DNA from 4 places in the Pseudomonas savastanoi genome. Region 2 is predicted to be linked to each of the others. Evidence: predicted binding sites of a transcription regulator. Region 2 holds the regulator's gene; each other region holds the start of a gene.

Region 1 (7,676 bases), 2.6 Mb from region 2:
GCGATCAGGGTCAGAACCAGCGGGATCAGCGCCAGACCGAACACGTTGCCCCAACCGAAACTGGCGGCCAGTACCGGCGCGATCAATGCTGCCAGCACGGTACCCGAGTTGCCCGCACCGGCAATGCCCATCGCCTTGCCTTGGTGCTGCGGTGGATACCATTGCGACGCCAGAGGCAGCGCGACGGCGAATGAAGCGCCCGCCATACCCAGAAACAGCCCCAGCAGCAGTACCTGACCGTAGGTGTGAATGCCCAGTTGCCAGGCTGCCAGCAGTGCGCCGATGACAATCGCCTGACCGATGATGCCGGCTGTCTTGGGCGACAGCTGGTCCGCCAGCAGACCCATGAAAAAGCGCAGCACGGCACCCGCCAGAATCGGTGTGGCGACCATCAGGCCGCGTTGCTGAGTGGTCAGGTGCAGGTCAGTGGCAATCTGCACGGCCAGCGGGCCGAGCAGGTACCAGACCATGAAGCTCAGGTCGAAATAGAGAAACGCCGCAAACAGGGTCGGTTTATGGCCTGCCTTCCAGAAGCTTGTATCCATGTGCACACCTCATCATCTGCTAGTTAGTCAGTCGGGCCATGACCTCGACACGGGGTATTCCAGACGCTGTGGTGGAGTGTTCCGAATGACGGCGACTCCACCGGCCCCGTCACCGGGACCAAAACGCAAAAAACGTCGCCTCTCTGTCCACGTGAGCGGAAAGAGATGAGCGACGTCTTTGTCGTAAAAAGTGATAGCCGCCGTTGGCTACCGTGCGATTGCTAAAGCAAGAGATGGGCCAATGGCGTTGCGAGCGGTTAGCTGCAAGCTGCGAGCGGGTTTGGGTGATTTCCAGGAAGTAGGCGAGGGCCGGTCAGTGACCTTGAAGCGGGCGCTCGTCAGCAAAGCGCCGTAAAACAGGGCGCGCCGCGAGCGACAGCCTGCAGCCTGACAGGACGAGATCAAGCGTGGTTACTGAAGAGTTTATTAAAGTTCAATGGCGTTATTATTATTTCATGTGCCACTAGTTTTGATATTAGGTACTGTCACTGTGATGCTGTTTTGATGTGCTTGTATGACGGTGTTAATAGCGATGATCAATAAGTGTTAATATTTATTAATTTTCTGTTTATTGAAGTTGTACGATAACGCCGGTCTCAATATTTAATTTACATTGCCCGGTATCTCTGACAGCATTCATTGCACCGTGATTAACACGGCTCATTCATCAGGACATGAATTTACTCTTCACTATGGCAATCTGTAATTGCAAATTGCCTGTCAATTTCGATAAATGTTTACTTTTGAAAAAAGTAATCGGCTACTCGCTCTTTTTCCGGTTTTCAGTTGCCCCAGGGCTTGAAACACCGATCCCGGGTACCTCCCGGCACTACAGCCCGCAGACCGGGCTGTCTTCCTCTTCGCGCTTCATTGCAGGCGCCAATAAAGGACATCATCATGAGTAACATCAATTACGCACCTACCATCTGGTCCCGTGCCGATGCGTTGAAGGTCAATGAAAATGATCCGACCACCACGCAGCCGTTGGTAAAAGCGGACTTTCCGGTCATGAGTGATAAGGTCTTCATCTGGGACACCATGCCGTTGCGAGAGCTTGACGGCACGGTGGTCTCAGTCAACGGCTGGTCGGTTATCGTCACACTGACGGCTGATCGCCACCCCGACGACCCGCAGTATCTCGGCGCCAACGGCCGCTACGACATCAAGCGCGACTGGGAAGATCGTCACGGGCGGGCGCGCATGTGCTACTGGTATTCGCGCACCGGCAAGAACTGGATCTTCGGTGGCCGGGTCATGGCCGAAGGCGTGTCGCCCACCACCCGTGAGTGGGCGGGCACACCGGTATTATTGAATGACAAGGGTGATATCGATCTTTACTACACCTGCGTGACACCGGGGGCGACCATTGCCAAAGTGCGCGGCCGTATTGTGACGTCCGATCAGGGCGTGGAGTTGAAAGACTTTACCCAGGTCAAAAAACTGTTCGAGGCCGACGGCACTTATTATCAAACCGAAGCGCAGAACTCGACGTGGAACTTCCGCGACCCGAGTCCGTTTATTGATCCCAATGATGGCAAGTTGTATATGGTCTTTGAAGGTAATGTGGCCGGCGAACGCGGTACGCATACCGTTGGCGCTGCAGAACTTGGCCCGGTGCCACCCGGCCATGAAGAAGTGGGGGGTGCGCGTTTTCAAGTGGGCTGTATCGGCCTGGCAGTTGCGAAAGATCTCAGCGGAGAAGAGTGGGAAATACTACCGCCACTGGTGACTGCGGTGGGCGTCAATGACCAGACTGAACGTCCGCATTATGTCTTTCAGGACGGCAAGTATTATTTATTCACCATTAGTCACAAGTTTACGTATGCCGACGGTGTGACCGGGCCGGACGGCGTTTACGGTTTTGTGGGCGAGCATTTGTTCGGGCCTTACCGGCCGATGAACGCTTCCGGACTGGTGCTGGGCAATCCGCCTGCACAGCCATTCCAGACGTACTCCCACTGTGTGATGCCCAACGGCTTGGTGACTTCGTTCATCGACAGCGTGCCCACCAGCGGCGATGACTACCGTATCGGCGGCACCGAGGCGCCGACGGTCAGAATCCTGTTGAAGGGCGACCGCTCGTTCGTGCAGGAAGAGTATGACTACGGCTACGTCCCGGCGATGAAGGATGTGCAGTTGAGCTGACAGGCTGCGCCCCTGTAAACGCTGAAGAACGCCTGTGCGAGCAGGCGTTCTTCGCTCGTTTACCCCAGTAGCTCGCTCATCGCGATAATTTGCTCGGCCACCTGAATCAGCTTTTGCTGGCGACTCATCGCTTGGCGCCGCATCAGGGTGTACGCCTCTTCCTCGTTGCAATCCTTCATTTTCATCAGCAGCCCCTTGGCCAGTTCGATGCGCTTGCGCTCGGCCAGTTGCTGATCGCGGGCATGCAATTGCGCACGCAGCGCCTGATCGCTTTCAAAGCGGGCCATTGCCACATCCAGAATCGGTTGCAGCCGTTGGGCCTGAATACCCTCGACGATATAAGCGCTGACCCCGGACTTGATGGCCTGGCGCATCACGCCCGGATCGTGCTCGTCGGTGAACATCACGATGGGTCGCGGCTGGTCACGGCTGACCAGCACCACTTGTTCCATTACATCGCGTCCTGGCGATTCGGTGTCGATCAGGATGACGTCCGGGCGCACCGCTTCAACGCGAGCGGGCAAGTCGATGATCAGGCCGGATTCGTCGATCACGTCGAAACCGGCCTCTATCAAGGCTGACTTGAGGCGACCGACCTTTTTGGCGGTGTCATTGATAAGCAGGATACGCAGCATGGTCACGTTCTCCGTCAACGACTGGCCACAGCGGGCGCGTTGTCGGCCAGCGAGTGGAGCTTGAAGCTACGTGCGTAGCCTGCGGGATCGCTGCCGTCCCAGACCTTGCCATCGATCAACTGACTGCTGCGCAGGGTTGCTGCGGGTGAGTCGATGCCCAGCGCATCGGCTGCCTGGCGATACAGGTCCAGTTGCTGGACGCGGCTGGCGACGGCCAGGTAGTCCGGGTCTTCACGCAACAGGCCCCAGCGCCGGAACTGAGTCATGAACCACATGCCGTCGGACAGCCACGGATAATTGACCTGCCCCTGATCATGGAAACTGACTGCATGCGGGTCCTGCCAGTGATTGCCGAGGCCGTCGCTGTAGTGGCCAAGCAGGCGTGGCTCGATGCAGTCCGGCGAGGTATCCAGATAATCCGCACCGCTGAGCAGCTGTGCGGTGCTGCGCCGGTTATGATCGCTTTGCTCGATGAAACGGCTGGCTTCCAGGACGGCCATGATCAGTGCTCTGGCCGTGTTGGGGTTCTGTTCGACAAACTCGCGGGTACAGCCCAGCACCTTGCCCGGGTGATCCGGCCAGATCGACTGGCTGGTCGCCATCGTGAAGCCCAGTTGCTGCTGAACGGCGCTGGCACCCCAGGGTTCGCCGACGCAGAAACCGTCGATGCGCCCAGCCTGCAGGTGTTGCGCCATTTGCGTGGGGGGCACCACGACACTGTTCACATCATCGAGCGGGTGAATGCCCTGGCTGGCGAGCCAGTAGTAGAGCCACATGGCATGGTTGCCGGTGGGGAAGGTCTGCGCGAAGGTCAGCCTTGAGCCGCTTTGGTGCGCACGTTTGTCCAGTGCCTCAGGAGTGATCACGCCAGCCTCCTGCAATTCGCGGGACAGGTTGATGCACTGGCCGTTCTGATTGAGCCCCATGAGGATCGCCATGTCGGTCGCCGGACCACCGCTGATGCCCATTTCCACCGCATAGATCAGGCCGTACAGGCTGTGTGCCGCCTGCAACTGCCCGCTGACCAGCCTGTCGCGCAGCCCGGCCCAGGAGGTCTGACGCTCGAGGTTCAGGCTCAGGCCGTAAGGCTGGGCGAAACCCTGAGTGGCCGCGACCACCAGCGGGGCGCAGTCGGTCAATGCCATGAAGCCCACGTCCAGGCTGTTCATTTCCGGGGCGTCGCTACCGGCCACCCAGTCCAGCGCATTACCGGTTCGTTCGTTCATCGCGCGTGCTTCATCAAAGGTCCGTCCAGAAAAAAGGCGTCGTCCGACCCATTGCAATGCAAGTGTCGAAGCGACGCCGTTGTCCATGCACCGCTCCGCCGTTGGAGCGAGTGCCGATAGCGGTTTCAAGCAAGGCATATGCCATCGCCGGGGAGAGGCGAGCAACAAGTTTGTCGCGCGCCTCGCCTGACAGGCCTGCACACGTCTATAATCGCCACCCTGAATTCAGCTGCTCACGAGCCCATCCCGCCATGTATAACCTGGCCCGCCAGTTACTGTTCAAACTTTCCCCGGAAACCTCTCATGACCTTTCGCTGGACCTGATCGGTGCAGGCGGGCGGCTGGGCCTCAATGGCCTGCTGAGCAAGTCCCCGGCGAAGTTGCCGGTCAGTGTGATGGGCCTTGAATTTCCCAACCCTGTGGGGCTGGCAGCAGGTCTGGACAAAAACGGTGCAGCCATCGATGGCTTTGCGCAACTGGGCTTCGGCTTTGTCGAGATCGGTACTGTGACGCCACGTCCACAGCCGGGCAACCCCAAGCCGCGCATTTTCCGCCTGCCGCACGCCGAGGCGATCATCAATCGCATGGGCTTCAACAATCTGGGTGTCGACAACCTGGTGTCCCGGGTCCAGGCGGCAAAGTATCGCGGCATTCTGGGCATCAATATCGGCAAGAACTTCGACACGCCGGTCGAGCGTGCGGTCGACGATTACCTGATCTGCCTGGACAAGGTCTATGCCCATGCCAGCTACGTCACCGTCAACGTCAGTTCGCCCAATACGCCGGGGCTGCGCAGCCTGCAGTTCGGTGACTCGCTCAAGCAACTGCTCCAGGCCCTGAGCCTGCGCCAGGAGGAACTGACGCAACGGCACGGCAGGCGCGTGCCACTGGCGATCAAGATTGCCCCGGACATGAGCGATGAAGAAACCGTGCTGGTGGCCTCTGCACTGATAGAGTCGGGTATGGATGCAGTGATTGCCACCAACACCACGCTCAGCCGCCAGGGTGTGGAAGGGCTGCCGCATGGCGATGAAGCGGGTGGTCTGTCGGGTGCGCCGGTGCGGGAAAAAAGCACGCACATCGTCAAGGTGCTGGCCGGTGAGCTGGCGGGTCGCCTGCCGATCATTGCCGCTGGTGGAATCACTGAAGGCCGGCATGCTGCCGAGAAGATAGCCGCAGGTGCCAGTCTGGTGCAGATCTATTCCGGTTTCATCTACAAGGGCCCTGCGCTGATTCGCGAATCGGTGGACGCCATTGCGGCAATGCCACCGGCCGTACGCTGAATCGAAGGCAAAAAAAGGGGCTCCTCGAGAGAGCCCCTGGGCGTTGGCCCGCCGCCCGGGTCGGGCGTGCATTGTACAGGTGTGAATCAGTCAATCATGTGGGTGGCCCGACAGAGGCCTGAAAGTCTTTTAATCGCCTCATCCGACCGCGTGAAGTTCGTTGAGTCTGTGGATGCCCGCAGTGCCGGTCATACCGTCCCAGTTGTCGCCGCGTCCTTCGCGCCAGCCATTGATCCATGCCTGGCGTACTGACGGTAGAGTAAAAGGGCAAAGCTCACGGGATTTACCATGAACGCCGTATTGATATCCGCGTAAAAATGCTCTTTCCAACGGATCACGCTTAAGTCTTCTCATAGGGTAATGCCCTCGTCTGTTGACTGTAATATCCCTGAGACCCCGTGATGAGGTCGGGCAGAATCTTCTGCCGTTGGGGCCCGCTGCCGGCGTCGCGGGCCTTGATGCCATAACCGTTGCGGAGATGACCTGAGACGATTTCTAACCAAAGCGCAGGGCGGTGTGAATGATCGTTTTGTCATAAGCACGTCACATTCAGGTCTGTCGAGCAATAAGCGATGATCTGTTTCCACCATGATTTTTTCTGCGGCCCCTTGAACATGGGCGTTTGCAGGCTAATTGAAATCGCTTATCAGGCTCATATACTGGCTCAATGCCTTGGCTGTTTAAGCGACGAAGGGTCATGATCGGCGCTGCACAAATGTGACTTTTCAAAACACGACTCTTGATTGCGCGCCTTATTGCCGACATCGGCTTACCTGATATCTGTTCTAATACGCGCCATAACTGCCGCAATGACATGACAGGATCATGCGGTGGACCGGTACACATCACGTGCCACGCAGGCGTTCTCCACGAAAGACGCCTGTTCAAATCTGGCAGGGCAATGCGTTGCCCGCCGCTGACGGCTCAGGCCCTGGAATACACATGTCGGATCGCTACGAACTTTTCCTTACTTGCCCCAAAGGCCTTGAAGGACTGCTTGCCGAGGAAGCTACGGCACTGGGTCTGCAAGAGACCCGCGAGCACACGTCGGCCATTCGCGGCTCGGCCGACATGGAGACCGCCTACCGGCTGTGCCTCTGGTCGCGGCTGGCCAACCGCGTGCTGCTGGTGCTCAAGCGCTTCCCGATGAAGGATGCCGAAGACCTCTATCACGGCGTACTGGATGTCGAGTGGCATGATCATCTCGAGTCCGATGGCACCATCGCAGTGGAGTTCAGTGGCCACGGGTCAGGCATCGATAACACCCACTTCGGTGCATTGAAGGTCAAGGATGCGATCGTCGACAAACTGCGTACACCGGATGGCGAGCGTCCGTCGGTGGACAAGATCAACCCCGATCTGCGCGTGCACCTGCGACTGGACCGAGGCGAAGCCATTCTGTCCCTCGATCTGTCCGGGCACAGCCTGCACCAGCGCGGCTATCGCCTGCAGCAGGGCGCTGCACCGCTGAAGGAAAACCTCGCCGCCGCTATCCTGATCCGTGCTGGCTGGCCGCGTATTGCTGCCGAGGGCGGCGCGCTGGCTGACCCGATGTGCGGTGTCGGTACGTTTCTGGTCGAGGCCGGCATGATCGCCGCCGACATCGCCCCGAACATCAAGCGTGAACGCTGGGGCTTTTCTGCCTGGCTCGGCCACGTTCCGGCGCTGTGGCGCAAGCTGCACGACGAAGCGCTGGCCCGCGCAGAAGCAGGGCTGGCCAAAACGCCTTCATGGATTCGCGGTTACGAGGCCGATCCGCGACTGATCCAGCCTGGGCGCAACAACATCGAACGTGCAGGTCTGAGTGACTGGATCAAGGTCTATCAGGGCGAAGTCGCGACC
Region 2 (7,676 bases):
CCGTGGCACTGGCGCTGCCTGTGTCTGGATCAGGCCTGGCGTCCACTGCGTGATTTACAGGCAATCGCCTCCACGCCTGCGCGGCGTCAGCGCTGGCAAGCCTGTGTTCATCAACTGGCGACCTGCGTGCTACAGCCCTCTATTTCCCTCTCTGAACTGGTGCAAGGACATTGCGATGAGTAATACCCGTATCGAACGCGACAGCATGGGCCAGCTACAGGTCCCGGCCGAGGCCCTTTACGGCGCGCAGACTCAGCGTGCGGTGGAAAACTTTCCGATCAGCCATCAACGTATGCCCCGGCAATTCATTCGCGCCCTGTTGCTGGCCAAGGCGGCCGCAGCGCAGGCGAACCTGGAGCTGGAGCAGATCAGCGAGGGGCAGAGCAGGGCGATTGTCAGTGCCGTGAAGGACCTGCTGGCCAGTGACTACATGGCGCATTTCCCGGTCGATATCTTTCAGACCGGTTCCGGCACCAGTACCAACATGAACGCCAACGAGGTGATCGCCACGCTGGCCACGCGCGTGCTGGGCGAAGAGGTCAATCCCAATGACCACGTCAACTGCGGGCAGAGCAGCAACGACATCATCCCGACCACGATTCATGTGAGCGCTGCACTGGCCCTGCACGAACAACTGCTGCCTGCGCTGGCCCATCTGGTGCAAGTGACTGAACACAAAGCCGAGCAGGTCCATGCCTTCGTCAAGACCGGCCGTACGCATCTGATGGACGCCATGCCCGTGCGCATGAGCCAGGTGCTCAACGGCTGGTCACAGCAGATTCGCGCCAACGTCGAGCATCTGCAAGGTCTCCAGCCGAGTCTGCAGTCATTGGCGCAGGGCGGCACCGCAGTCGGTACCGGGATCAACGCGCATCCCGAATTTGCGGCTCGTTTCAGTCGTCAGTTGAGCACGTTGACCGGTGTGCAATTCGCGCCCGGCAAGAACCTGTTCGCGTTGATCGGTTCGCAGGACACCGCAGTTGCGGTATCCGGCCAGCTCAAAGCCACGGCGGTGTCGCTGATGAAAATTGCCAACGACCTCCGCTGGATGAATTCGGGGCCACTGGCAGGGCTGGGTGAGATCGAGCTGGAGGCTTTGCAGCCGGGTTCATCGATCATGCCGGGCAAGGTCAACCCGGTCATTCCGGAAGCCACCGCCATGGTTGCCGCGCAGGTGATTGGCAACGACGCGACGATTACCGTGGCGGGGCAGTCTGGCAACTTCGAACTTAACGTGATGCTGCCGATCATCGCCCAGAACCTGCTCAGCAGCATCGAGCTGCTGGCCAACTCCAGTCGGCTGCTGGCTGACAAGGCGATTGCGAGCTTCAAGGTCAATGAATCCAAGCTCAAGGAAGCGCTGTCGCGTAATCCGATTCTGGTGACGGCCCTCAACCCGATCATTGGCTATCAGAAAGCCGCCGAAATTGCCAAGACCGCTTACAAGCAGGGCCGTCCGGTCATTGACGTCGCCCTTGAGCACACCGATTTGCAACGTAGCGAACTGGAAGTGTTGCTCAACCCTGAAAAACTCACCGCTGGCGGTATTTGATTCCAGCCAGCCAACGTCCCCTGGAGGTATGACCATGCAGCATTGGAAACGCACCATCGAGCAGGCCAATCGCTGTTTCAATCTGGGCGAGTGGGTCGAAGCCCGCGAGCTGTACCTTCAGGCGCTGGCGTTGGCGCAGGTGTTGTTCGAGCGTTGGGCGGATGTCGACGAAGCCGTCGCAGCCTGTGTGATTTCTCACCACAACCTGGCGGACCTGCACCTGAGCCTCGGTCAGCCTGAGGAAAGCGCCGAATACCTGTGTGCCATTCATCAACATCTGTTGCGGACCATGCAGGATCAGCGTCTTCCTCCGGCGCTCCGTGAGGCAGCCTTGCGCCACAGCAGCAAAACCTACGCCGAGTTGCTGAGCTTTATCAGTGAACACGGCGAATACCCGCGCACTCATCGGCTGCTGAACAGCAGCAGCGAGCACACGCGCTCATCGTTGCAGCGCAACTCGGCAGCCACTTCCGGACTTTTCTACGGAGCACATTGAAATGCCTTATACCTTGCCTGCACTGCCTTACGCATACGACGCCCTGGAGCCGCACATCGATGCGCAAACCATGGAGATTCATTACACCAAGCATCACCAGACCTACATCAACAACCTTAATGCGGCGGTCGAAGGTACGGAGTTTGCTGACTGGTCCGTCGAGAAACTGGTGGCCAGCATCAAGCAGTTGCCTGAAAACCTGCGTCCGGCGGTCATCAACCAGGGTGGCGGTCACGCGAATCATTCGTTGTTCTGGGAGGTAATGGTGCCAGGCGGGGGCGGTTTGCCAAAAGGCCCTGTCGCCTTGGCCATCGACGAGCAGCTGGGCGGCTACGACAGCTTCAAAGAGGCGTTTACCAAAGCCGCATTGACTCGTTTCGGCAGCGGCTGGGCATGGCTGAGCGTCACCCCTGACAAAAAGCTGGTGGTTGAAAGCAGCGGTAATCAGGACAGCCCGTTGATGAATGGCAATACGCCGATTCTGGGTCTGGACGTATGGGAGCACGCTTACTACCTGCGCTATCAGAACCGTCGCCCCGAATACATCAACGCGTTCTACAACGTGATCAATTGGGATGAAGTGTCTCGACGTTATCAGGCCGCTCTGGTCTGACTCCAGTAACCGGGCCCAAGGCAGCTTATGCGCTCAGGAATATTAGCTATCAGCAGTGTGCGGTTGTTGCGGCTCGTCGTAGGCACCGGGCTGCTGTTGGCCGGTATGGCGTTACTGATTGCTCACGGTTTGAGCTGGTTGCAGATGCACTGCTGGTGATCATCGAAGGGGCGTGTTTGAGGGCTTACTCGCCCTCATCAAACTTGTTGTTGATCAGTTCAACCAGGCCATCGAGCGCTTCCTGCTCGAATTCGCCTTCGGTTTTCAGATGGATTTCGGTGCCTTTGCCTGCCGCCAGCATCATCACGGCCATGATGCTTTTACCATCGACCATGGTCTGCTCAGAGCGGCCAACCCTGATCGTGCAAGGGAACTTGCCTGCGACGCCGACGAATTTGGCGGCAGCGCGGGCATGCAGGCCCAATTTGTTGATGATGGTGATTTGACGAGCGGGCATCGCAGTGAAAATCCTTTCAGCTAAGGTCGCGGTGGCGAACCTGAACGTTCTTGAGTGATTGTTGCAAGACCTTGCCGAGCCGTTCGGTCAGGTAGACGGAGCGGTGATGTCCGCCGGTGCAGCCGATGGCAATGGTAACGTAAGAACGGTTGCTGGCTGCAAACCGGGGCAACCATTTGTTCAGATAAGCGAAGATGTCCTGAAACATCTCTTCAACATCGGGCTGCACCGACAGGTAGTCGATAACCGGTTGTTCAAGTCCGGAATGGTCGCGCAGTTCAGGCTTCCAGTACGGGTTGGGCAGGCAGCGCACATCGAACACCAGATCTGCGTCGACGGGCATGCCACGCTTGAAACCAAAGGATTCGATCAGAAACGCGGTGCCTGGCTCGGGTTTGTTCAGCAGACGAAGCTTGAGCGCGTCGCGCAACTGATAGAGGTTCAGGTGGGTGGTGTTGATCTTCAGGTCGGCCAGGTCGATGATCGGGCCCAGCAGCGTTGTCTCGTCGCGTATCGCCTCGGCCAGCGAACGATCTGCCGTGCTCAAAGGATGGCGACGCCTGGTTTCCGAGAAACGCTTGAGAAGGGTTGCTTCATCCGCATCCAGGTAAAGCACGTCGCACTGGATGTTGCGTGAGCGGACTTCATCCAGCATTTGCGGAAAGCGGGTCAGGTGACTGGGCAGGTTTCGCGCATCGATGGACACCGCCAGCAAGGGCTCGGCCAGTTCAGTATTGATCAGCGCTCGCTCGGCCAGTTCCGGCAGCAGTCCGGCCGGCAGGTTGTCGACACAGTAAAAACCGTTGTCTTCCAGCACGTCGAGGGCTGTACTTTTACCCGAGCCGGAACGGCCGCTGACGATGATCATGCGCATGTTCAGTTTCCGTTCTGCACGTCCAGCACCACTTGATAAAGCGCTTCAGCACTTTCGGCACTGCGCAGGCGCTTACGCACATCTTTGTCATCAAGCATGCTGGCGATCTGGCGCAGTAACTCCAGGTGCTCATCGGTAGCAGCCTGCGGGACCAGCAAGACAAACAGCAGGTCAACCGGCGCGCCATCGATGGCGTCGAAATCCACGGGGGTAGCGAGGTGAATGACTGCACTGACAGGCTCGCTGCAGTCAGCAAGGCGGCAATGAGGGATGGCAATACCGTTGCCGAAACCGGTTGAACCCAGTTTTTCGCGGGCAACAAGACTTGCGAATACTGTGTCCGAAGCCATGCCCGGTACTTTACGACCGATCAGTTTGGCAATTTCTTCGAGTACACGCTTTTTACTGCCACCCGACACGTTCACAAGGGAGCGGTCGGGGGTCAGGATATTTTCGATTCGGATCATTTAAATGGGCGTTAGCGAGCGGCCGCACCTTTGAGGATGCTTTGCTGCTTTTCCTTATGCTTGAGCAATTGTCGGTCTAGCTTGTCAGTGAGCAGGTCGATGGCAGCATACATGTCGTCATGTTCAGCATTGGCAACGACCTCTCCACCATGGATGTGCAACGTGGCTTCGATCTTCTGCTTGAGCTTTTCGACCGTCATCGTGACCTGCACGTTGGTAATCTTGTCAAAATGCCCCTCGAGCTTTTTGAGCTTGAGCTCAACGTATTCACGAAGGGGTTTGGTCACTTCCAGTTGGTGTCCACTGATGTTGACTTGCATACAGCTTTCTCCTTTGCCAGTGCATAAAGAGACAGGCATGGCGCCTGTCTCTGGGACGCTGTGGCTTGGCCTGCATCACATCAGCCGCTTACGCTCACTGGAAGGCGCTATCCCGAGTGACTCGCGGTACTTGGCGACTGTGCGACGGGCTACTTGAATGCCTTGTGCCTCCAGTAAACCAGCGATCTTGCTATCACTCAACGGCTTTTTCTGATTTTCCGCCGCAACCAGTTTTTTGATGATTGCGCGAATTGCCGTGGACGAGCATTCACCGCCCTCGGAAGTGCTCACATGGCTCGAGAAGAAGTATTTCAGCTCGTAAATGCCGCGTGGCGTGTGCATGAACTTCTGGGTGGTCACGCGCGAGATGGTCGACTCATGCATGCCCACTGCCTCGGCAATGTCGTGCAGAACAAGCGGCTTCATCGCCTCGTCGCCGTACTCAAGAAAGCCGCGCTGATGCTCGACGATCTGGGTGGCGACCTTCATCAGTGTCTCGTTGCGGCTTTGCAGGCTCTTGATGAACCAGCGCGCCTCTTGCAACTGGTTGCGCATGAACGTGTTGTCTGCGCTGGTATCGGCCCGACGCACAAAACCTGCGTATTGCGGATTGACGCGCAGGCGCGGTACGGACTCCTGATTGAGCTCGACCAGCCAGCGCTCATTGTCCTTGCGCACGATTACATCGGGAATGACGTACTCGGCTTCTGTGGATTCGATTTGTGAGCCAGGGCGCGGGTTGAGGCTCTGGACCAGCTCGATGACCTGGCGCAGCTCGTCTTCCTTGATCTTCATGCGCCGCATCAACTGGCCGTAGTCGCGGCTTCCCAGCAGGTCGATGTAGTCGGTGACCAGTCGTTGCGCCTCCGCCAGCCAGGGTGTTTTCGCTGGCAACTGGCGCAGTTGCAGGAGCAGGCATTCGCTCAGGTTTCGGGCACCGATGCCTGCCGGTTCAAACTGCTGGATGCGGTGCAGTACGGCTTCGATTTCGTCGAGCTCGATGTCCAGCTCGGGATCGAAAGACTCGAGAATTTCATCGAGGGTTTCGTCCAGATAGCCCTGGTTATTGATGCAGTCGATCAGCGTGACTGCCACCAGGCGGTCCTTGTCGGACATCGGAGCGACGTTCAACTGCCACAGCAGGTGGCTTTGCAGGCTCTCGCCTGCAGACGTGCGTGTGGTGAAGTCCCACTCGTCATCATCGTTACTTGGCAGGCTGCTGGCGCTGGTCTGGTAAATGTCTTCCCAGGCGGTATCGACAGGCAGCTCATTGGGAATGCGCTCGCTCCATTCGCCATCTTCAAGGTTATCCACAGTAGGTGCGGATTCCTGATAGGTCGGCTCTTGAACGTCGGGATTGGGCTTTTGTTCGATGTTGTCGGCAAGCGGGTCGGAGTTGTCGAAGTCGTCGCCTTCTTCCTGCCTTTCCAGCATGGGGTTTGACTCCAGCGCCTCCTGGATCTCCTGCTGGAGGTCCAGTGTAGAAAGCTGAAGTAAGCGGATTGCCTGTTGCAGCTGCGGTGTCATCGTCAGCTGCTGGCCCATTCTCAAGACTAGCGATGGTTTCATGGCAGGGGCTAAACACCTTATTCGCCGGCGCGCATGCGCCATCTACTACAGGCGCCGGGGCGCCAACTTAAGCAAATTATATGCCTGAAACCTGTGCCTTTGCCTAGAGTGATATGACAAATAAAATATTGTCAACACACTGCACTGGCATCAATCGGCCGCCAAGCGCAAAGGGCTGTCGATTAAAGGCGGAATTCGTGACCGAGGTAGACCTCTTTCACCAGTTGATTCGCCAGAATGGTCTCGGAATCGCCTTCTGCGATCAGCTGTCCATCGTTGACGATGTAGGCAGTTTCGCAGATGTCCAGCGTTTCACGGACGTTGTGGTCGGTGATCAGTACGCCGATACCCTTGGCCTTGAGATGGTGAATGATCTGCTTGATATCACCCACTGAAATAGGGTCTACGCCTGCGAACGGTTCATCCAGCAGTATGAATTTTGGCGCAGTGGCCAGGGCGCGAGCAATTTCCACACGGCGGCGCTCGCCACCCGACAGGCTCATGCCCAGGTTGTCGCGAATGTGGGTGATGTGAAACTCCTGCAAGAGGCTTTCGAGTTCCTTGCGGCGTGCTCCGGCATCGAGTTCCTTGCGGGTCTCGAGAATCGCCATGATGTTGTCGGACACTGACAGCTTGCGGAAAATCGAGGCTTCCTGCGGCAGGTAGCCGATGCCGGCTCGGGCGCGGCCGTGCATGGGTTGATGGCTGACATCCAGGTCATCAATCAGCACGCGACCCTGATCAGCCTGGACCAGACCTACGATCATGTAGAAGCAGGTAGTCTTGCCGGCACCGTTGGGGCCCAGCAGGCCGACGATCTGGCCGCTGTCGATGGAAATGCTCACATCGCGCACGACCTGCCGGCTTTTGTAGCTTTTAGCCAGATGCTGGGCTTTGAGCGTCGCCATTTACTGGGCCTTCTGAGGTTGGTCGGTTTTCTTTTTCGGCTGGATGACCATGTCGATACGCGGACGTGGTGTGGTCACCTTGGCGCCGCCATTGGCCCGACCGGCGCTGACGACCTGTCTGACCGTGTCATAGACGATTTTCTCGCCTTCGGAAGTGTTGCCATCATTGATGACCTTGGCCTTGTCGATGAGGACGATACGGTCCTGCCCGGCGTAGTACTGAATAGTGACGGCATAGGCCTGCACGATCGGTTTGTCTACGGCAGGCTTCTGCTCGTAATAAGCCAGATTGCCGACAGAGGTGAACACATCCACTTCGCCCTGGGCATTACGCGTGATCGTCACAGTGTTACCGGTGATCTTCATCGAGCCCTGGGTGATGATGACGTTGCCCTTGTAGGTTGCTACGCCTTTCTTGTC
Region 3 (7,676 bases), 910 kb from region 2:
CGGCCAGCGACCTCATTCGCGCCAAGGACGCCGGGTTGCTCGATATCTGGGCGTTGCCCAGCTTCGATCCACATGTGGAGCCCGAGCCTGAGCCCGAACCGGAACCGGTCGACGAGCCGGCCGAGATGGAAGAAGTACCGCTGGACGAAGTTCAGCCGCTGACCCTGGAGGAGCTGGAAAGCATCCGCCAGGAGGCCTGGAACGAAGGCTTTGCCACCGGTGAAAAGGAAGGCTTCCACAGCACACAGTTAAAAGTGCGCCAGGAAGCGGAAGTTGTTCTAGCGGCCAAGGTCGCCAGCCTGGAACAACTGATGGGCCACCTGTTGGCACCTATCGCCGAGCAGGACACGCAGATCGAAAAGGCCGTCATTCATCTGGTCGAGCACATCGCGCGGCAGGTCATTCAGCGCGAACTGGTCACTGATTCCGGTCAGATCGCCAGCGTGTTGCGCGATGCGCTCAAGCTATTGCCGATGGGTGCGCAGAACCTGCGAATTTTCATCAATCCTCAGGACTTCCTGCTGGTCAAGGCCATGCGCGAGCGTCATGAGGAGTCGTGGAAAATAGTCGAAGACGAAGACTTGCTGCCGGGTGGTTGCCGTATCGAAACCGAGCATAGCCGTATTGATGCCAGTGTCGAAACGCGAATCGCGCTGGCTATTTCCAAAATGCATGATCAGTTGCATGAGCAAGTGACGCATCCGGCTGCGGCGGACCTCAGCGTCGACCTGCAAGCCTCGCCCGGCAAGGCTTCCAGTGCAGCCGAAGCTGACGCGGACACCCTCGATGCGCCTTGATCGCACCAGTTTCGGCAAGCGCCTCGGTTCCTATGCCGAGTCGATCAGTCTGCCTGCCCAGCCGGTAGTAGAGGGTCGCCTGCTGCGTATGATTGGCCTGACGCTTGAGGCCGAGGGCCTGCGTGCGGCGATGGGTAGCCGTTGCGTGGTCATCAACGATGACAGTCATCACCCGGTCGAAGTCGAGGCCGAAGTGATGGGGTTTTCTGGCGGCAAGGTGTTTCTGATGCCGGTCGGCAGCGTGGCGGGCATTGCGCCCGGCGCGCGCGTGGTGCCGCTGGCCGATACCGGTCGCCTGCCGATGGGCATGAGCATGCTGGGCCGCGTGCTTGACGGCGCGGGCCGGCCGCTGGATGGCCGCTCGCCGATCAAGGCTGAAGACTGGGTGCCGATGGATGGCCCGACCATCAACCCGCTCAAGCGTGACCCCATCAGCCAGCCGCTGGATGTCGGCATTCGTTGCATCAACGGTTTATTGACGGTTGGCCGCGGCCAGCGTCTTGGGTTGTTTGCCGGTACTGGTGTGGGCAAGAGTGTGCTGCTGGGCATGATGACGCGCTTCACCGAGGCGGACATCATCGTCGTCGGCCTGATCGGTGAGCGGGGTCGTGAGGTCAAGGAGTTCATCGAGCACATTCTTGGCGAAGAGGGTCTGAAGCGCTCGGTGGTGGTTGCATCGCCAGCCGATGATGCGCCGCTGATGCGGCTGCGCGCTGCCATGTATTGCACGCGGATCGCCGAATACTTTCGTGACAAGGGCAAGAATGTCCTGCTGCTGATGGACTCGTTGACCCGTTTTGCTCAGGCTCAGCGGGAAATCGCCCTGGCCATCGGCGAGCCGCCAGCCACCAAAGGCTACCCGCCCTCTGTGTTCGCCCGGCTGCCCAAGCTGGTGGAGCGTGCTGGCAATGCCGAGGCGGGTGGTGGTTCCATCACGGCCTTTTACACGGTGCTGTCGGAAGGCGATGACCAGCAGGACCCGATTGCCGACTCCGCGCGGGGTGTGCTCGACGGTCACATCGTGCTGTCCCGGCGTCTGGCTGAAGAAGGTCATTACCCGGCCATCGATATCGAAGCTTCCATCAGTCGGGTCATGCCTGCGGTGGTCAGCCCCGAGCACATGGCGCGTGCGCAGCATTTCAAACAGTTGTGGTCGCGTTACCAGCAGACCCGCGACCTTATCAGCGTGGGCGCCTATGTCGCGGGTGGCGATCGCGAGACCGACATGGCGATTGCGTTGCACCCGGTGTTGGTGCGCTATCAGCGCCAGGGCCTGCGAGACAACGAAAGCATGCAAGGCAGTGGCGAGGCGCTGGCGTCGATATTCGCACCGGCACCTGGCGGCTGATAGCCTATGGCTCAGAGTCGAGCGGCGCGTCTGGCGCCAGTGGTCGAGATGGCGGAAGCCGCCGAGCGAACGGCGGCTCAGCGGCTTGGGCATTTTCAGGGGCAGGTCAATCTGGCCAACAACAAGCTGCAGGAACTTGACCAGTTTCGTCAGGATTATCAGCAGCAATGGTTGCAACGCGGCAGTGCCGGGGTTTCCGGGCAGTGGTTGCTGGGTTATCAGCGCTTTCTCAGTCAGCTCGATGTCGCCGTTGCCCAGCAATACAAAAGTCTTGAGTGGCACAAGGCCAATCTCGATAGGGCGCGTAGCGCCTGGCAGGATTGTTATGCGCGGGTTGAAGGCTTGCGCAAGCTGGTGCAGCGTTATATGGATGAAGCACGCAGACTGGAGGACAAGCGGGAGCAGAAATTGCTCGACGAGTTGTCGCAGCGTCTGCCTCGTCACGAACAATTCTGACGTTTGACTCAATCAGACCCGCGGTGATTTCTCTGGCTGGTCTACGCTATCAATGTCTCGGTGATGAAACACCTCGAGGTTCCTCATGACAGTCACTTCCGAACGCTCTGCCGATGGCCAGACGCTGACCCTTTACATCGAGGGGCGCTTTGATTTTCAATCCCATCAGGCGTTTCGCGCAGCCTACGAGGATTACCCGCAGACGCTGAATTATGTGGTCGACCTGCGGGGCACGCATTACCTGGACAGTTCTGCGTTGGGGATGCTGTTGCTGTTACGCGACCATGCCGGTGGCGATAAAGCGGTGGTGCACCTTGTCAATTGCACGTCTGATGTACTGAAGATTCTGGCTATTTCCAATTTCTCGAAGTTGTTCGAACTGAGCATACCCAGTGCAGTCATCCCCGAAAAAACTGTGCATTCTGATCGCCGATGACAGTGCCAGTGACCGGTTGCTGCTTTCAACCATCGTTGCGCGGCAGGGGCACAGGGTTCTCAGTGCTGGCAATGGTGTCGAGGCTGTGGCCATCTTCAAGGCCGAAAGCCCGCATTTGATCCTGATGGACGCCATGATGCCGGTCATGGATGGCTTCGAAGCGGCGCGACGGATCAAGGCGATGAGTGGTGAGTCGCTGGTGCCGATCATCTTCCTCACCTCGCTGACTGAAGGCGAAGCGCTTGCACGCTGTCTGGACGCCGGTGGCGACGACTTCATGTCCAAGCCTTACAACCCGCTGGTGCTGGCCGCCAAACTCAACGCCATGAACCGCTTGCGGGTGTTGCACGAAACTGTCCGTCAACAACGTGACCAGATCAGCAAGCACCACGAGTACCTGCTCAACGAGCAGCGTGTCGCCAAGGCGGTGTTCGATCAGATTGCCCACGCCGGTTGCCTTGGGGCCGGCAATATTCGCTACTTGCAGTCTCCTTATGCCTTGTTCAACGGCGACCTGATGCTGGCCGCCTACACGCCGGCCGGGCACATGCAGGTCTTGCTTGGGGATTTCACCGGGCACGGCTTGCCGGCTGCCGTCGGGGCGATGCCGCTTGCCGAGGTGTTCTACGGCATGACCGCCAAGGGCTACGGCCTGGTTGAAATCCTTCGTGAAATGAACGCCAAGCTCAAACGCATCCTCCCCGTCGACATGTTCTGTTGTGCAACGCTGCTTTGTATCAACCTGGCACAACGGCAGGTCGAGGTCTGGAGCGGGGGCTTGCCGGACGGCTACTTGTTGCGCGGCGCGCAGGGTGAGCATGTGCCGCTGGCTTCCAGTCACCTGCCATTGGGCGTGCTGAGTGTCGATGCTTTCGATGCACGCACCGAGGTCTATCCGTTGGCGCCGGGCGATCGCATATTCCTGCTGTCCGACGGGGTGCTCGACACCAGTAACAACAATGACGAACTATTCGGTGCGCAGCGTTTGCGCCAGGTGCTTTCTGCCAACCGCGAGCCGCACTTGCTGATTGAGGAAATTCTCGTAGCGCTCAACGATTTTGGTGGCAAGGCACGTGACGATGTCAGTCTGCTGGAAATCAGCGCCGTCGATGAGCCATTGCAGAGTCTGCCTGCCCTGACCTATTCGGACAGCGGCGCCTCCAGCCCGCTGGACTGGTCGGCCAGCTTCGAGTTTCGCGCTTCGACCCTGAGGCGCTTCAACCCGTTGCCGTACGTCTTGCAGTTGCTGCTTGAAGTTCATGGCCTGCGCAATCAGGGTGCCGCACTGCATATGGTGCTCGGCGAGCTTTATAGCAATGCGCTGGAACATGGTGTGCTAGGGCTGGATTCGTCGCTCAAGCATGATGCGGCAGGTTTCGCCCTGTATTATCAGCAGCGCGCCGAGCGTCTCGGCATGCTTCAGACCGGGTTCATCCGCGTGACTGTGCGGGTCGAGCCAGTTGCAGAGGGTGGTCGGCTGACCCTCAGCGTGGAGGACAGTGGTCAGGGATTTGATGTTGAAAAAGTCCGGATGCAGATACCCGCGAGCAATGAACTGTATGGTCGCGGGCTACGCCTGGTGTGTGAATTGAGTCGTGAGGCTCGGTGGTCTGCGGATGGCAGGACGGCGTGCGTGGAATTTTCCTGGGAGGGAGTGGCATAATCCCCCCTGGAGTCTTGATCAAGGAGTGAACAAGTGTCGATTCATCTGGATTACAGCGTGCTGAATGCCTTGCAGGAAGTCATGGAGGACGAATATCCGACCTTGCTGGATGTGTTCCTCAAGGATTCCGAGCAACGTATCGCGCAACTGCGTCTTGCTGTTCAAACAGGCCATCCTGACTTTCAGGAATTGAGCCTCACCGCGCACAGTTTCAAGGGCAGCAGCGGCAATATGGGTGCCTTGCAACTTTCCGAGCTGTGTCGTCAGTTGGAAGAGCAATCCCGTCAGCAGTTGTTCACCGGTCTGCCAGAGCTGATCGGCAAAATCGACAGCGAATACATGACTATTCGCGGCTTGTTTAACGCAGAGCGGCAGTTGTTTGTCAGCTGATCGCTGATTTCCAGATCCCCGATCTTTCTTTATCCGGCAACCTTTCAAGCGGTCGTGAAAGGTTGGCCCGCATATTGCTAAATATTCTGGTAAGGCGATAACCAGCAGCTTATGCGGAGACCGAAATGCCCCTCGCTACCAATGCGCTTCTTCAGGCCACAAGCACTGCGACCTCAAGGTCCGGTACGGCCAATAATGCGGTCAAGTCTGCTGACAGCAGCAAGGACGGGGCCTCCAGCTTTTCCAATGTGTATGCCAAACAGGCCAAGGATGCTGTTCCTTCGCGTGATGATGCGCCAGTCAAGTCGGCTCGCGACAAGGCAGCGCCTGACAAGGACAAGGTTGCCGCCGGCAAGGACAAGTCTTCCGGTGATCAGACCAATGCCGCTGACACGTCCAGTGTTGCCGATAGCGGCAATGATTTGCCAACCCGTTCGACTGCCGCTGAGGATGATGCTGCCAGTGCCGGTTCAAAGCAGGATGATGCACAGGCATCTGCAGACCCTGCATTGACTGAAGGGCTGGCGATTGTCGACCCGGTGCTTGACCCGGCGTTGCAGGCGATGGCTGCGCAAGCGCCTGCCTTGTCGGTCGCCAGGCCACAAAGCCCTGACGTCACGGCTGCGCCTGCAGCGACCGCGCTCACGGTCACTCAGGCTACTCCGCCCGCAGCGACTGAAGAAGCATTCAATCCGGACGCCGATCCGCTTGATGGTCTGGATGCGGTGCAATTGGCGCTGGAAAATGCCAACGCCAAAACGCAGCTGGCTGCGCAGAATACCCATGCTGCCAACAAAGCGACGCCGACCAACGCAGAAGCTGATCCAAACCAGAATCTTGTCAATAACCTGTCGGCCCTGAGCGAGCAGCTTCCCTCGGAAGAGAGCAGCACGGAAAGCAGTGACAAGTCGTTCAGCGGCTTGATCGGCGAAGGACTGAAGGATGTCAAAAGCGCCGCGGGCGACACGCGCGTCGACAACTTTGCCGATCGCCTCGCTGCGCTGAGTCAGGCCGCGCAACCGGCCCGTGTTGCGGCAACACCTGCCGCTGCGCCGTTGATGAGTCAGCCGTTGGCCATGCATCAAAGCGGCTGGACCGAAGGCATTGTCGACCGCGTCATGTACCTGTCGAGCCAGAACCTCAAAACCGCCGACATCAAGCTGGAGCCCGCCGAACTCGGACGTCTGGACATCCGCATCAACATGGCACCGGAGCAGCAGACCCAGGTAACGTTCATGAGCGCCCACATGGGTGTGCGTGACGCACTGGAAAGTCAGATGTCGAGGTTGCGTGAGTCGTTCGTTCAGCAGGGGCTTGGCAACGTCGACGTCAACGTTTCCGACCAGTCGCAACAGCAGGCCCAGCAACAGGCTCAAGAGCAGGCCAGCCGCGCCCAGCGCAACGGTCGTGGCAATGGCGTGAGCTCAGGCGACACTTCGGATGAGATTGCAGGCGTCGATGCTGCTGTTCCGGTCAGCCAGCCGGCTGCACGCGTGATCGGCAGCAGCGAGATCGATTATTACGCATGATGCTCCTGCGTCACATGGCAGCCGCGACGCGAAGTCATGCCTTGCCTGCTAGTTGTTAACGCAGAAATGTTTTTCGAGCTCGATGGTACAGACGACACAAATTGCGACCTTAGTGACGGCTGAGTCCTGGCGCTGATCCGGGGGTAGCCTGGCAGGACGCCAGGCTAGACGTACCGGGCCATGGATGGCCCGTTGCGGCGACCCCCGGATCAGTGACAGGGCGAAGGAACCCGACGAAGTCGGGCCGGAAACAGGAGCGAGGGGGTTTGCCTACTTTGGCCCCATCAAAGTAGGTCGCCGAGGGGCGAAAAGGTGACCTGAGCCGGACACAAACATAACTGACATAGCAGAACCGCTGTGTGACGCAGAGCGTCACGAAAGGCATTACCACGCGGAGCGTGGGAACGAGAATCTGGGCCGAACGCCAATCCACCTGATCTCGCAGGACCGCTGTGTGACGCAGAGCGTCACGAAAGGCATTACCACGCGGAGTGGTGGGAACGAGAATCTGGGCCGAACGCCAATCTACCGGATCTCGCGGGACCGCTGTGTGACGCAGAGCGTCACGAACACGCGGAGCGTGGGGACGATAGTCATCAGCTCCCGGGTCGCGCGCTTCAGCACTGACACAAGCATCACGATCCCTCCACGCCCGGCCACGTAACCGGTTGTGTCCAATACATCGTCATCTCGTACAACTCTGGCATAACACTTGCTCTGCCTCTGTCACGTATTGAAGAACCTCTTGAATAGTGACGGATTATTGGCATGGCGAAGAGCGAAGAAGTTAAAGACCCGGCAACCAAAGGCAAACTCAAGCTCATCATCCTCGCCGTTGTGGCGTTGCTGCTGGCGGTAGGTTTGTCGGTGGGTGCGACCTGGTTCCTCATGCACAAGAGCGAAAGCACACCAGACCCGGCTGCTGCCGCTGCCGCAGCCAACGTCAAGCCAGTGGCGGTGTTCGAACCCATGACCCCGGCCTTCGTGGTCAACTTCAACTCCAATGGTCGCCAGCGCTACATGCAGGTCAGTATCACCATGCTGTCGCGCAATGCCG
Region 4 (7,676 bases), 1.3 Mb from region 2:
GACATTCTGTCATGATGACCGGCCCCGCCGTCAGGGTTTATGAAGGCCAAGTTCGTCTTTGAGTGAGTAACTGCCATGACCGATCAACCTCCCGCTTCAACAGGCACACCCTGCGAATCGCCTGTCGATAGCGCAGCGCCAGACCTTGAAGCAGAGGCGGTCATCGCCTTTCTGCTTGAGCACCCGGACTTCTTCGCCGAGCACGACGAGCTGCTGGTGTCGATGCGCATCCCGCACCAGCGTGGCAATACCGTTTCGCTGGTCGAGCGTCAGCTAAAGCTGCTGCGCGAGCGCAACATCGAAATGCGTCATCGCCTGTCGCAACTGATGGACGTCGCACGGGACAACGACCGCCTGTTCGAAAAGACCCGACGCCTGAACCTCGCCCTGATGGATGCCACCAGCCTGGACGAACTGGTCATCGCTGTCGAAGACAGCCTGCGTCAGGACTTTCAGGTGCCCTTCGTCAGCCTGATCCTGTTCAGCGACAGCCCGATGCAAGTGGGGCGATGGGTCAGCAGCGCCGAAGCACAGAAATCCATCGGCGGCCTGATTGGCGAGAAAATCATCTGCGGCGCTCTGCGTGAGCATGAACTGGCGTTCCTGTTTGGCGCAGAGCAAGGCAAGGAAGTCGGCTCTTCCGCCATCGCCAGCCTCAATCACCTGGGCTTGCATGGCGTGCTGGCCATCGGCAGCCGTGATCCGCAGCATTATAAAAGCTCGGTCGGCACCCTGTTCCTCAGTTACATCGCCGATGTCCTGAGCCGCCTGCTGCCGCGTTTCGCTCACTCTTTACGCTCGGTTCGCTAGCTATGGAACAGCATCTGGACGCCTACTGCATGCACCTGCGCAGTGAGCGTCAGGTGTCGCCTCATACGCTTGAAGCCTACCGGCGCGATCTGAGCAAGGTTCTGGCGTATTGCCAGAAGGCGCAACTGTCGAGCTGGAATGATCTGGATATCCAGCACCTGCGCAGCTTTACCGCCCGCCAGCACCAGCAGGGCCAGTCTTCACGCAGTCTGGCGCGCATGCTGTCGGCGGTGCGCGGTTTCTACAAGTACCTCAATCGCGAAGGCATCTGCCAGCACGACCCGGCAAACGGCCTGTCACCGCCCAAGGGGGAACGGCGTCTGCCCAAGACGCTGGACACCGACCGCACCGCGCAATTGCTGGATGGCGGCGTCGAAGATGATTTTCTGGCTCATCGCGATCAGGCCATTCTGGAGCTGCTTTACTCATCAGGGTTGCGACTGTCCGAACTGACTGGTCTGAACCTGGACCAGCTGGACCTGCGCGACGGGCTGGTGCAGGTCTTGGGCAAAGGCAGCAAGACCCGCGTACTGCCGGTCGGCAGCAAGGCGCGCCAGGCATTGGAAATATGGTTGCCGTTGCGTGCCCTGACCAATCCGCAGGGCGACGCCGTATTCGTCAGCCAGCAAGGCAAGCGCCTCGGCCCGCGCGCGATTCAAGTGCGGCTCAAGGCGGCCGGTGAGAGGGAGTTGGGGCAGAACCTGCATCCGCACATGCTGCGTCACTCGTTCGCCAGCCACCTGCTGGAGTCTTCACAGGACTTGCGCGCCGTGCAGGAGCTGCTGGGTCATGCGGATATCAAGACCACGCAGATATACACGCACCTGGACTTCCAGCATTTGGCTACTGTTTATGACAGCGCCCATCCCCGAGCCAAACGTAAAGGAGCTGCAGATGATTAAGCTGGTGACGTTTGATCTTGACGACACGCTCTGGGACACCGCCCCTGCCATTGCCGGTGCCGAAGTCACACTGCGTGACTGGCTAGGCGAAAACGCACCCAGGCTGGGGGCGATTCCTGTCGAGCACCTGTGGGAAATTCGCTCGCGCCTGGTGGCTGAAGACCCGTCCTTCAAGCACCGCATAAGCGCCTTGCGACGCCGCGTGCTGTTCCATGCGCTCGAAGATGCCGGCTACGACCCGGACGAGGCGCAGGACCTTGCCGACCGGGGCTTTGAAGTCTTCCTGCATGGCCGCCATCAGGTGCAGATTTTCCCTGAGGTGCAACCCATGCTGGAAATTCTCGCCAAGACCTTCACGTTGGGCGTGATTACCAATGGCAATGCCGATGTGCGTCGTTTGGGGCTGGCAGACTACTTTGCCTTCGCGCTGTGCGCCGAGGACCTGGGCATCGGCAAGCCCGACCCGGCACCGTTTGTGGAAGCGTTGCAGCGCGCAAAGGTCGATGCCGGCGCGGCCGTGCACGTAGGCGACCACCCCAAGGACGATATCGCAGGTGCCCAGCAGGCTGGCATGCGCGCCATCTGGTACAACCCGCAAGGCAAGGCCTGGGACGCAGACCGGCTGCCGGATGCCGAGATCCACAACCTGTCGCAGTTGCCGGAAGTCCTGGCACGCTGGGCCTGAAAACGGTCTGATGTTCGCTCAATAGAAAAAGCCCGCAGCGACGGCGGGCTTTTTCTCATACAGCATCTGCAGCCTTAAATCGGGCGGCTACCGTATTTGTTGTCAGGCTTCTTGGGCGGATCGGCGACCACGTTGGCCTCCACTTCCTGCACCTTGCCACCACGCGCCAGGAATTCTTCCATGGCACGCGCCAGAGCATCGCGCTCTTTGTTCTTGGCTTCTACGCTAGGCAGTTCATCGACCGAGACAGCGGCCTTGGCCTTGCCTTTTGCCGGTGCTGCCGGAACGTCGGAATCGTCTGGCTCGGCTGCGTCGTCTTCCGGGGAGGCTGCTGCGAGACCATCGTCTTCTTCGCCGTCCAGATCGTCTTCCAGATCATCCTTAATATCGTCGTCGTCGCTCATGTTGTACCTCATGACTTGCGAAAGCTGATTAGTTATAGCCCAACCGCCCGGAAATGCTAAGGCGATCGGAAAAATTCAACAACCGCTGATCTCAGCGGTTATGTCTACTCACCCTGAAGGGTGGCCAGGACGTTACGAGATCCACCAGCGTCTCGATGTTCGCCCAGGTAAATACCTTGCCAAGTGCCCAGCGCCAGTCGTCCTGCCGTCACCGGCAGAACCAACTGGCAGCCCAGCAGACTGGCCTTGAAATGCGCTGGCAAGTCATCAGGGCCTTCGTCGTCATGTTCGTAACCGTCCACGCCCTGGGGCACCAGACGGTTGAAAAAACGCTCAAAGTCGCGACGTACCGCCGGATCGGCATTTTCGTTGACGGTCAACGAAGCCGAGGTATGTTGCAGCCATACATGCAGTAGCCCGACACGACAATCGCGTAATGCGGGCAAACCCACGACTATCTCGTCAGTCACCAGATGGAACCCGCGGGGCCTGGCCCGCAAGGCAATTCTGGATTGATGCCACATACCGTTCTCCGCACCTTCGGCGCGCATTCTAACTCGACTGAGAAAAAAGCAAAGCGCGCAATAAACCGGCTTCCCTGCAAGTTGACGAAGACTGTCGATACATCGTTACCTGCGCTGCGTCACGGTGCCGAAATCATTGACGCGGGCAAGATCAATGACAGCAAAAAGCGGCGGTATATCCGCAACCGTCAGACAAAAAAAATGCCCGGAGACCGGGCATTCTTTTTTGCATCTGCGGCTGCTTACAAGTTGTAGCCACGCTCGTTGTGTTGCGCAAGGTCCAGACCGACAGACTCTTCCTCGTCGGTGACGCGCAGACCCATCACTGCATCCAGTACTTTAAGGATGATGAAGGTCACGATCGCGGTGTAGACAACGGTGAACGCGACGCCCTTGAACTGAATCCATACCTGAGCACCGATGTCAGTCACAGTGCCGAAACCGCCCAGTGCAGGTGCTGCGAACACACCGGTCAGGATTGCGCCGACGATACCGCCGATACCGTGAACGCCGAACGCATCCAGGGAGTCATCGTAGCCAAGCTTGCGCTTGAGGCTGGTGGCGCAGAAGAAGCAGATCACGCCTGCTGCCAGACCGATGATCAAAGCGCCCATCGGGCCAACTGTACCGGCGGCAGGGGTAATGGCAACCAGACCGGCAACCACGCCCGAAGCGATACCCAGAGCACTTGGCTTACCGTGAGTCAGCCACTCGGCGAACATCCAGCCCAGTGCGGCGGCCGCGGTAGCGATTTGAGTAACCAGCATGGCCATACCGGCAGTGCCGTTGGCTGCAGCCGCGGAGCCGGCGTTGAAGCCGAACCAGCCGACCCAGAGCATTGCTGCGCCGATCAGGGTATAACCCAGGTTGTGTGGTGCCATCGGCGTGGTCGGGAAGCCTTTGCGCTTGCCCAGTACCAGGCAGGCCACCAGACCGGCTATACCGGCGTTGATGTGTACGACGGTGCCGCCAGCGAAGTCCAGAACGCCCCAGTCCCACAGCAAACCACCGACGCCGCCCCAGACCATGTGGGCGATTGGCGCGTAGACCAGAGTGAACCAGATACCCATGAACACCAGCATTGCGGAGAACTTCATGCGTTCTGCGAAAGCGCCGACAATCAGGGCAGGGGTGATGATCGCGAAGGTCATCTGGAAGGTGACGAACACCGCCTCGGGGAACAACGCAGCAGGACCGGTAATGCTTGCCGGCGTGATGCCTGCCAGGAACGCTTTACCCATACCGCCAAAGAAGGAATTGAAGTTGACGACGCCCGCTTCCATACCGGTTGTATCGAACGCAATGCTGTAGCCGTAAACGACCCACAGGATGCTGATCAGACCGGTGATGGCGAAACACTGCATCATCACGGACAGAATATTCTTCGAGCGAACCATACCGCCGTAGAACAGCGCGAGACCGGGGATGGTCATGAACAGGACCAGAGCGGTCGAGGTCAGCATCCATGCAGTGTCGCCAGAGTTCAGCACCGGCTCGGCCACTGGGTCAGCCGCCAGGGCAAGACCAGGTAATGCGAGGGACAACAGGGCACCGAGCCCTGCGAATTGACGCAGAGTCATATTGTTTTCTCCTGGGGCGTTGGGTTTGGCGGCTTAAATAGCGTCTGTATCGGTCTCGCCGGTACGGATGCGAATGGCCTGTTCCAGATTGACCACGAAAATCTTGCCGTCACCGATCTTGCCGGTGTTGGCGGCCTTGGTTATGGCTTCGATGACACGATCCAGATCCTTGTCATCGATGGCGACATCGATCTTCACTTTTGGAAGGAAGTCGACGACGTATTCAGCACCGCGATAAAGCTCAGTGTGACCCTTCTGACGCCCGAAGCCTTTGACTTCAGTGACGGTGATGCCCTGCACGCCGATTTCAGACAACGACTCGCGAACGTCATCCAGTTTGAACGGCTTGATGATGGCAGTGACTAGCTTCATGAAAACTTTCTCCCGAATTTGGTGGACTTGCCCCAGGAAAACAAACCCGACTCAAGTCTAAGCGCAGTGCCTGGCTTTGTAACGTGTCGGCCGCCTGATCAGGCCAGACCAACTCCAGAAAACCGCTTCTGACGAAACACTTCCCCGCTCCGCCTGCCGCACTGCATTCGTCACAGCGACTGCATCAGTGCATGGGTCATAAGCCACTAAGCAGAAAGCTTGCCATCTCGTGAATATTCATTGAATACAGGCCCTTGGGCAGGTTTTACAGGGCCAAACGGGTTTCGCGACGAAGGTAATGCACACTAATGGTGCTCATGTGCACGCCACAGCGCTCCATAAGCGTGCGAGTCGCCCCGTCAAATTGACTATAGACACTGCGTGTTACACTGCTGACCTCTGATTCAGGAAAATCATCATGCTCGCGCCCAAAGCCTTTCTTGACGCCCTCAGTGGCCACGCTTCCCGTCTTTTCAACGGCGAAACGCCAGTCCCCCGCAGCGAATTCGAAACCCAGTTCAAGGCCCTGCTGCAAAGCGGCTTCAGCAAACTGGACCTGGTCAGCCGTGAAGAATTCGACAGCCAGATGGCCGTCCTCGCCCGCACCCGCGCCCGCCTTGAAGCGCTGGAGGCCAAGATGGCCGAGTTGGAAGAAAAGGCCGCCGGGGCGACAGGGACTGAAAAAGCCGAATAAGCTTTCCTTGTTTTGCAGTCAGTGCGCTGCAGCGCTGAACATTGTCATGCACAGCGAGCCAGGCACCTCACCTGCTCGCGAATCTGAACGGCCTTTTCCATTTCTGTCTTGCCCAGGTGGTGAGTCAGTTGCAGGTTCAGCCAGCATTCGTTGCACGCTTCGCAAGCGCCTTCAGGCTGCAGGCGGTGCCAGCTCGATGGTCCGGCAGTAATCCATGAACAGGCGTGTCGCACGGGTTGGCTGGTTGTTGCGCAGGTAGGCCATGACCAGCGTGGAGGCGGGCATGTCGTCTTCGATATCGAGCTGCACCAGCAGCTCACCGTCGTAGGTCATGTTGGTTCTGGGGCGTGTGACCAGGACCGAAAACCCCAGACCCTGGCCGACCATGCAGCGCACCATTTCAATCGATGGGGAGCTGTAAGCGACTACGGGTGTGTAGCCCTTTTCCGTGAAGATATCGATGAAGTAGGTCCTGCTGGGCACGGCGTCGAGCAGGATCATCGGTTCGTGGCTCAGCTCCAGCAAGGTCACGGTTTTTTTCTTCGCCAGAGGGTGGGCTGCTGGCAGCAGCGCATAGGGCTTGTGCGGTGCATTCAATTCCTCCTTGTTGATCGTGGTTCCCAGTTCCAGGTCGTACAGAAACGCCAGATCGAAGCGCCCACGGTGCAGCCCGTGCATCAGTTCATGTTGCTCGCCGTCATACAGCTGAATGGTGACGTCCGGGTATAAACGCTTGAAACCGGCCACCAGCCTGGGCATGTAAAGCGGCGCGGCCGATTCAAAACAGCCAATGGCGATAGTGCCGGAGACGTGTTTGTTTTCGGCCCGGGAGTTTTGTTCAAGCTCTTCGGAAAGTCGCAGCAACTCTTTGGCTTTCTCATACACTTTCCCGCCACCGGAAGTTAGCGAAACACCTTGAGCGTGGTGACGCACAAACAGCGGCTGATTGAAGGCTTCTTCGAGGTTCTTGATGGCGACGGAGATGGAAGGCTGTGAAATATGCAACTGCCGTGAGGCTTCGGCGATGCTGTCCATTTCGACGGCTGTCACGAAATACTTAAGCTGTTTCAAGGTGAAGTGAGCCACGTAATACCTCGTGATGAGCAGACGCTGGAAGGCTGCATTTGAATAGCTTTTACCTATGCTTAGCGAGGAGCGTGCCAGCCGCCCGCGCCTTGGCAGATTCACCGGGCGCGCCGCTGGCCATGGTCACTCAGTAATACCCGCAAATAATAGACGCTTACCAGAAAAGCCCGAAAACCCGGGCTGCGCACCTATTGCGAGCGCTTATCGCTGCCGCTTTATTCAATCGCCCTAAAAGTGTGCAATCAATGCGCTGTGACACTAAAGCACAACTAACCCGTTTCAACGCGACGCAACCCTGAAGATGAATACCGGCGTATCTGCTTAGGATTTTCCTATGCTGCGGGCCAAAACTTACTATTTGTCTGCCGGACCTGGCATCAATCATGATGGTTTCAGAAGGGCAAACGGACAGCGTCCCGTTTCAACTTCAACAGGACGTCGCCCATCACTATTCAATTTGCCGAGCGAGCCGACAATGACGTTTGATTGGAAATACATGTTTGGCCTGTTCAGCGATACGGAATTCTGGATGGCCACCTGGACGGTCATTCAACTCAGTGTACTGACCTGGGTTATCAGTATTGTTCTGGGTTTTGTTCTGGCGCTGGCCAAACAATCA

The links. The regulator sigma-54, encoded in region 2, starts transcription at its own class of promoters, with help from an activator protein. The targets are predictions, from matches to a motif close to ANTGGCATNNANNTTGCTNT.
Region 1: KP808_RS09785 (CmpA/NrtA family ABC transporter substrate-binding protein) is a predicted target of sigma-54. The motif match lies at 4,678-4,697, and genes of this name have one in related genera.
Region 3: KP808_RS16760 (flagellar hook-length control protein FliK) is a predicted target of sigma-54. The motif match lies at 5,152-5,171, and genes of this name have one in related genera.
Region 4: glnK (P-II family nitrogen regulator) is a predicted target of sigma-54. The motif match lies at 5,485-5,504, and genes of this name have one in related genera.

The regions. Positions count from the first base shown of each region.
Region 1 covers NZ_CP076652.1:2,260,444-2,268,119, forward strand. Annotated here, with positions in the region: gene KP808_RS09770 (nitrate/nitrite transporter) at 1-545, opposite strand, end outside; gene KP808_RS09775 (glycoside hydrolase family 68 protein) at 1,443-2,690, shown strand; gene KP808_RS09780 (ANTAR domain-containing response regulator) at 2,750-3,325, opposite strand; gene KP808_RS09785 (CmpA/NrtA family ABC transporter substrate-binding protein) at 3,340-4,551, opposite strand; gene KP808_RS09790 (quinone-dependent dihydroorotate dehydrogenase) at 4,803-5,834, shown strand; gene rmf (ribosome modulation factor) at 5,973-6,188, opposite strand; gene rlmKL (bifunctional 23S rRNA (guanine(2069)-N(7))-methyltransferase RlmK/23S rRNA (guanine(2445)-N(2))-methyltransferase RlmL) at 6,777-7,676, shown strand, end outside.
Region 2 covers NZ_CP076652.1:4,888,028-4,895,703, reverse strand. Annotated here, with positions in the region: gene KP808_RS20760 (FagA protein) at 1-183, shown strand, start outside; gene KP808_RS20755 (class II fumarate hydratase) at 176-1,552, shown strand; gene KP808_RS20750 (DUF2753 domain-containing protein) at 1,587-2,048, shown strand; gene KP808_RS20745 (superoxide dismutase) at 2,050-2,661, shown strand; gene KP808_RS20740 (HPr family phosphocarrier protein) at 2,846-3,118, opposite strand; gene rapZ (RNase adapter RapZ) at 3,135-3,992, opposite strand; gene ptsN (PTS IIA-like nitrogen regulatory protein PtsN) at 3,995-4,459, opposite strand; gene hpf (ribosome hibernation-promoting factor, HPF/YfiA family) at 4,471-4,779, opposite strand; gene KP808_RS20720 (RNA polymerase factor sigma-54) at 4,855-6,348, opposite strand; gene lptB (LPS export ABC transporter ATP-binding protein) at 6,531-7,256, opposite strand; gene lptA (lipopolysaccharide transport periplasmic protein LptA) at 7,257-7,676, opposite strand, start outside.
Region 3 covers NZ_CP076652.1:3,977,612-3,985,287, reverse strand. Annotated here, with positions in the region: gene fliH (flagellar assembly protein FliH) at 1-797, shown strand, start outside; gene fliI (flagellar protein export ATPase FliI) at 787-2,145, shown strand; gene fliJ (flagellar export protein FliJ) at 2,152-2,601, shown strand; gene KP808_RS16775 (STAS domain-containing protein) at 2,687-3,037, shown strand; gene KP808_RS16770 (fused response regulator/phosphatase) at 2,994-4,700, shown strand; gene KP808_RS16765 (Hpt domain-containing protein) at 4,734-5,090, shown strand; gene KP808_RS16760 (flagellar hook-length control protein FliK) at 5,216-6,619, shown strand; gene fliL (flagellar basal body-associated protein FliL) at 7,388-7,676, shown strand, end outside.
Region 4 covers NZ_CP076652.1:171,848-179,523, forward strand. Annotated here, with positions in the region: gene dapF (diaminopimelate epimerase) at 1-62, shown strand, start outside; gene KP808_RS00805 (DUF484 family protein) at 76-810, shown strand; gene xerC (tyrosine recombinase XerC) at 813-1,712, shown strand; gene KP808_RS00815 (HAD family hydrolase) at 1,705-2,397, shown strand; gene sutA (transcriptional regulator SutA) at 2,472-2,801, opposite strand; gene KP808_RS00825 (secondary thiamine-phosphate synthase enzyme YjbQ) at 2,906-3,325, opposite strand; gene KP808_RS00830 (ammonium transporter) at 3,568-4,905, opposite strand; gene glnK (P-II family nitrogen regulator) at 4,939-5,277, opposite strand; gene KP808_RS00840 (accessory factor UbiK family protein) at 5,696-5,971, shown strand; gene KP808_RS00845 (LysR family transcriptional regulator) at 6,143-7,057, opposite strand; gene KP808_RS00850 (amino acid ABC transporter permease/ATP-binding protein) at 7,533-7,676, shown strand, end outside.